Pseudobacteroides sp.: one gene and its partner. The protein of the gene in region 1 interacts with the protein of each later gene in a pairwise test. Links are inferred from orthologs where the notes say so. Each region holds a gene or a part of one and is shown in the gene's direction. Other genes may lie near its edges. The genes, in order: VIO64_RS19845 and VIO64_RS16350.

Region 1 (3,133 bases):
GATAAGAACAAAACTTGAGCAATATGATTATGCAGGTGGTACGGCTATTGCTGCCATAATGCTTGTTGTATCTTTTATAATGCTTTTAATCATCAATATCTTCCAATGGTGGACCAGTAACAGGCATAAATAAATAAAAAAGTAGGAGTGATAAATATGGGTGGAAGTATTCCTATAAATATTAAGATCATAAGTCAAAATAGTAGAAAAGTGGTAAGTAAATCAAAAATCGTCCCCATAGTTTTAACAACAATTGCACTAATGTTTTTTGTACTAATGCTCCTGGTTCCTCTCATTTCAGTATTTATTAAAGCTTTTGAGCAGGGAGCAAGTGTGTACTATGCTGCAATCAGTGATCCCATGGCTATGAAAGCCATAAAGCTGACACTTTTTACAATAGCCATTGTTGTTCCCATAAATACTGCATTTGGACTTATAGTAGCTTGGGCAGTAGCTAAATTTAAGTTTAAAGGAAAAAACCTGCTAATTACTATAATAGATTTACCCTTTGCAATTTCCCCTGTTGTTGCAGGATTGATATTTGTTTTGCTTTTCAGCACCAGTCATGGACTTTTAGCTCCAATTCTTACTGCTTTGGGTATTAAGGTGATATTTGCCCCTGCCGGTATTGTTATTGCTACTTTATTTGTAACAATGCCCTTTGTAGCCAGGGAATTGATTCCTTTAATGGAAGTCCAGGGAACCTCGGAAGAGGAGGCTGCACTTACTTTGGGGGCAAGCGGCTTAAAAACATTCTTTCTTATAACCCTTCCCAATGTCAAATGGGCACTTTTATACGGGGTAATGCTCACAGCTGCAAGAGCAGCAGGGGAGTTCGGTGCAGTTTCGGTTGTATCAGGTCATATAAGAGGGCTTACTAATACACTTCCCCTTCATGTTGAGATTCTATACAATGAATACAAGTTTTCTGCTGCTTTTGCGGTTGCAACACTGCTAACAATAATTGCTATTATAAATCTCATTATAAAAAATATTGCCGACTGGAAGATTAGTCAGCAATACCGAAAGAGTAATTGATTTTCCTTTGGCAGAGGAAATAACTCCTAAATTTAAATTTTAAGCTGGAGGGATGGCTATGAGTATTGAGATTTCCAATATAACAAAGTCCTTTGATTCATTTAAGGCACTAAGCGAAATAAATCTTCAGATCAACACTGGAGAACTGGTGGCTCTATTGGGGCCGTCAGGTTCAGGGAAGACAACTCTTTTAAGAATAATTGCCGGGTTGGAAACGGCTGACAGCGGAAACATTATTTTTGACGGTGAAGATAACACACGAAAAAGTACACAGGATAGAAAAGTTGGATTTGTTTTTCAGCATTATGCATTATTTAAACACATGAATGTTTTTGAAAACATAGCTTTCGGTTTGAAGGTCAGACCTTCTAAGCTGAGGCCTGACAAGGAGGAAATTAACAATAAGGTGAATGAACTGCTCTCCCTTGTAAAGATGGAGGAACTGGCGAAACGTTATCCTGCACAGCTATCGGGTGGTCAGCGTCAGAGAATTGCTCTTGCAAGGGCGTTGGCTGTTGAGCCGAAGGTATTACTGCTGGATGAGCCTTTTGGAGCTCTAGATGCAAAAGTAAGAAAGGACCTTCGAAGATGGCTCAGGAAGCTGCATGATGAATACCCAATTACAAGTGTTTTTGTTACACATGATCAGGAGGAGGCACTTGATGTAGCAGATAGAATTGTAATATTAAATAAAGGAAAGATAGAGCAAATAGGTACACCTGAAGAGGTGTACGATAATCCTGTTAACCCTTTTGTTTATAATTTTTTGGGGAATGTAAACCTCTTCCACGGAAGGGTGCATAATGGGAAGGTTGAAATAGGATCAATGAAGCTTGATGTACCGGAACACGCTGAAACCAGAAATAAAAATGCAATTAGCTATATCCGCCCCCATGATATTGAAATAAGCCTTGATGCAAAAGGAAATGAATTTATTGGGGCAGAGATTGTTTTTATAAGGGCTGTAGGACCCATAGTAAACCTGGAACTAAGGAGGCTTGACAGCGGAGATTATATTGAGGCGGAAATCAGCAAAGAGAAATACAGGAAACTTGGGCTTAAAGAAAAACAAAATATTTTTGTGAGACCTAGAGATTTTAGGGTATTTATACCAGAGGATTACGTGATTTAATCGACAGATAGAAGCGATAACTCTATTACATTTTTATATGGAAGGGGAAAATAAATGAGTAAATTAAATTTAATTGAGCTAAACAATGAGTATGTAAAAAAAAGCCCTGAAGATATTATAAGATTTGTTATTAATGAAATAGGCAGTTCAAAAATTGTGTTGGCATCGAGTCTTTCTATTGAAGATCAGGTTCTTACCGATATTCTGCTTAAAAATAACCCTAAAGCCCGAATTTTCTTTTTAGATACAGGAAGGCATTTTCAAAACACCTATGACCTTATGGCAGAGACCATGCAAAGGTATAACTTCAATTATGAGGTATATGCTCCTGACAGCAAAGACTTGGAAGCTGCAGTGTCAAAGTATGGACCGAATTTCTTTTATGAAAGTGTCGAGCAAAGAAAAAGATGCTGTGAGATAAGAAAGGTTAAACCCCTAAAAAGAGTTTTAAGCACCGTAGATGGCTGGATTTGCGGGTTAAGAAGAGACCAGTCCGCGACAAGGCAGGAGATAGAAATTTTCGAATGGGACAGCAGTCATTCCATATATAAAATAAATCCTTTAGCCTTTTGGACTGAGGATATGGTTTGGGAATATATAAAGAAGCACAATATACCATACAGCAATTTATATAAAAACGGTTTCCCCAGCATCGGCTGTCAGCCATGTACAAGGGCCGTAAGGCCTGGCGAGGATGTTCGCAGCGGAAGATGGTGGTGGGAGAACCCGGACAAAAAGGAATGTGGTCTTCACATTAGATTGGAGGATGAGGTATGAATCATTTAGATAAATTGGAAGCTCAAAGTGTTCATATATTAAGGGAAGCATACAGGGAATTTAAAAACATATGTATGTTATGGTCTATTGGAAAAGACAGTACGGTGCTGCTTTGGCTGGCGAGGAAGGCATTTTTCGGACATGTGCCCATACCTCTGGTGCATATCGATACCCACTTTAAAATAC
Region 2 (3,207 bases), on another replicon or contig:
GGCAGAAAAATAATAGTGTTCCATAAGTGATTAGGAAACCTTTATAGGGAGCGTACAAATCCAAATAAAAGAGGATCGTGGATGACCAGGATCTTCTTTTATTTATTATTTATATTATTTAGATATTTTTTTTGGAGGAAATATATAAAATAGTGGTAAGTATAGATGGATAATGGATTTTATTAAGCTATGGAGGATTGGTTTTATGAAGGTTAAATTCATTAAAAAAACAAAAATAAAAAAAGAAAAATCAATATTGGATGTAGCCTTGGACTTAAATTTAAAGATAAAGGCGAGTTGTGACGGAAGGGGAAAGTGTGGAAAGTGCATGGTCAGGGTAGCAGACGGAGAGGTTTCGGAGTTGTCAAAAGCTGAAAAAAAGTTTTTAAGTGATGAGCAGATTGAGAAGGGATACAGGCTTGCATGTGAAACAAAGATAATTGGGGACGCAAAGATTGAGCTGATAGATTAGAACCATTTTAAACTAGTCTATCGGAAATATTCTTAGGCAGGAACAAAAAATAACTTCCGCTATAAATTTCGCTCAGGTGTTGAATTAACTCGTCAACACCCGGGGTGCATGGCGAGCAGTTTAGTGAAGCTAAACCACCAGATACGTAGAAAGCGAATGTAATTTTTTAATCATACATTAAATAAGCAAAAATGTTTTTCAAAACAAATGGTTTATGTTAGAATATAATAAATTCCCAACAGTGTGCAAAAAGGATATTATAAGGCTAAAGGTTGCAAAATCTCAAGTGATTTTCTTCTTTGGTCGTTGGAACATAAATTTACAAGGAGTTGGTTGTATTGAATATGCAGGAGATTGCCATAAAGGCTAAAGAGGCTTCCATTAAGCTTTCTGCTGTTAGTGGAGAATTGAAGAATAAAGCCTTGGAGAACATTGCGATAAAGCTTGGAGAAAGAAAAAATGAGATTGTAGAGGCTAACAAGGAAGATTTGCAAAGGAGCGAAAAAGAAAACCTTGCAGCTCCTTTATTAAAGAGGCTTAAATTCGATGAAAGCAAAATAAATGATGTCATAGAGGGTATAAAAAGTCTTATAGGTCTCCCAGACCCTGTCGGGGAAACACTATCTTCTACTGAGCTTGATGAAGGTTTGGAGCTTTACAGAGTTACATGCCCTATCGGCGTGATAGGAATAATTTTTGAATCAAGACCTGATGCATTGGTTCAGATATCCACACTTTGCTTAAAGAGCGGAAACAGTGTTTTATTAAAGGGTGGCTCAGAGGCGAAGGAAACTAACAGGATTTTGACAAAGATTATAGATGAAGCAACTATTGAGGCCGGCATGCCAGAGGGTTGGATCAGTCAAATTGAAACAAGGTCGGATGTAAGTGAAATGCTGAAAATGGACGGTTATATAGACCTTATTATTCCTAGGGGGTCAAATGAGTTTGTAAGGCATATAATGAATAATTCCAGGATTCCTGTAATGGGGCATGCTGACGGAATATGCCATTGTTATGTTGAGGAAGATGCTGATACAGATATGGCTGTAAGGATCGTTACAGATTCCAAAACTCAGTATGTTGCAGTTTGCAATGCAGCTGAAACACTCCTTGTAAATGAAAAGATTGCAAGGGATTTTCTACCTGCACTTAAGGCAGAACTTGACAAAAAGGATGTTGAGCTTAGGGGATGTGAGAAGGTTCGGGGGATTGTTGATGCTAAGTCTGCAACTATGGATGATTGGGCAACTGAGTACCTTGATTATATTCTGTCCGTTAAGATAGTAAAGGATTTGGACGAAGCGATTGAGCATATAAATCGTTATGGATCGGGACATACCGATGCAATTATTACGAAGGATAAAAATAAGGCAGCTAGGTTTATGAGTCTTGTGGATTCGGGAAATGTATTTTGGAATTGCTCAACAAGGTTTTCTGATGGATTCCGTTATGGTTTTGGTGCAGAGGTAGGTATAAGCACAAGTAAAATTCACGCGAGAGGTCCTGTTGGGTTGGATGGTCTTATAATATACAAATACAAGCTCATTGGAAATGGTCATATAGTAGATGATTACTCAAAACATGTAAGGACATTTAAACATAAAAAAACCGATAAAGATTTTCCTATGTAAAAATTAATAATGTGCCGATATTTAGAATATATTCATTTATCAAATAAAAACACTTTAAATTTAAAGTGTTTTTTAATAAGAGTAAGTTGTTTGGAAAGGTGTGAAGTTTTTTGAGCTCATTACAAAAGATAAAAAAGGGGAGAATTGCTTTTGTATTATTCATATTTGTAGCCATGATAACTGCCTTGATTGGCAGGTTTGTCTGGCTTCAGATCATTGAAGGCGGCAAGCTAAGTTCAGCGGCTTTGGCACAGCAGACAAGAGATACATTGATATCCCCAAGAAGAGGGAATATTTATGACAGGAATAGAAAAGAGCTTGCAGTGAGTATACCCTATTATACAATATCCGTGTGCCCTGAGAATATCCACAAGCTGAAGGAGGATGCGGACGAAATAGCATCAATGTTGTCCCAGATTCTTCAGACCGATAAAAACGAAATTTCAAAAAAGCTGGCAAACAAAAAAAGTAAATACCAGCTTATAAAAAGGAAAGTGGATAAGGATACCTCCGAAAAGATTAAGACCTGGATTAAGGAAAAAAAGATTGAGGGTGTTTATCTTGAAGAAGAGCCGAAAAGATACTATCCTGCTGGCAGTTTAGCTTCACATGTTATTGGGTTTACAGACTTTGAAAACAGTGGGGTGCTGGGTATTGAAAGAACCATGGATAAATACCTGAAAGGAAAACCTGGTAAAATTTTGAGTGAGGTTGATGCAGGCGGTCAGGGAGTAATGCCTGGAGAAAGCAAGGTCATCGATGTAAGGGATGGGTCAAATATAGTCCTTACAATTGATGAAGTGATTCAGGATATAGCAGATAGGGCTTTGAGTGAAGCTATAACCCAGTTTAAGGTTGTTAACGGGGGGACTGCAATTGTAATGGATCCCAGGACAGGTGAAATTCTTGCGATGGTTTCAAAGCCTGATTTCGATTTGAATAAGCCCACCGGTGTGCCGCAAGGGGCAGATCCAACCAAATGGAAAGGTACCGGAGAGAATGAAGGGAAATTCTTATGGAATTACATATGGAAAAATAAAACACTTGCTGACACTTATGAGCCTGGTTCAACATTTAAAACCATTACTTCTGCCATAGGTA

The links.
Region 2: the proteins of VIO64_RS19845 (region 1) and VIO64_RS16350 interact in binary tests that used the Escherichia coli proteins (3 or more experiments, as listed by UniProt). The link is inferred for Pseudobacteroides sp. from one-to-one orthologs.

The regions. Positions count from the first base shown.
Region 1 is NZ_DATCTU010000120.1:29,279-32,411, reverse strand. Bases 334-3,133 are described here. They hold VIO64_RS19845 (sulfate/molybdate ABC transporter ATP-binding protein), read left to right. Parts: upstream 334-1,096; coding sequence 1,097-2,170; downstream 2,171-3,133. Other genes in these bases: cysD (sulfate adenylyltransferase subunit CysD), read left to right, coding at 2,944-3,133; VIO64_RS19840 (phosphoadenylyl-sulfate reductase), read left to right, coding at 2,225-2,947; cysW (sulfate ABC transporter permease subunit CysW), read left to right, coding at 334-1,038. Also shown: sulfate ABC transporter permease subunit CysT, read left to right, coding at 1-133; more of cysW, read left to right, coding at 157-333. UniProt on the Escherichia coli protein: Part of the ABC transporter complex CysAWTP involved in sulfate/thiosulfate import. Responsible for energy coupling to the transport system.
Region 2 is NZ_DATCTU010000103.1:27,394-30,600, reverse strand. Bases 88-2,961 are described here. They hold VIO64_RS16350 (glutamate-5-semialdehyde dehydrogenase), read left to right. Parts: upstream 88-816; coding sequence 817-2,106; downstream 2,107-2,961. Other genes in these bases: VIO64_RS16345 (penicillin-binding transpeptidase domain-containing protein), read left to right, coding at 2,217-2,961; VIO64_RS16355 (2Fe-2S iron-sulfur cluster binding domain-containing protein), read left to right, coding at 206-472. Outside these bases: more of VIO64_RS16345, read left to right, coding at 2,962-3,207. UniProt on the Escherichia coli protein: Catalyzes the NADPH-dependent reduction of L-glutamate 5-phosphate into L-glutamate 5-semialdehyde and phosphate. The product spontaneously undergoes cyclization to form 1-pyrroline-5-carboxylate.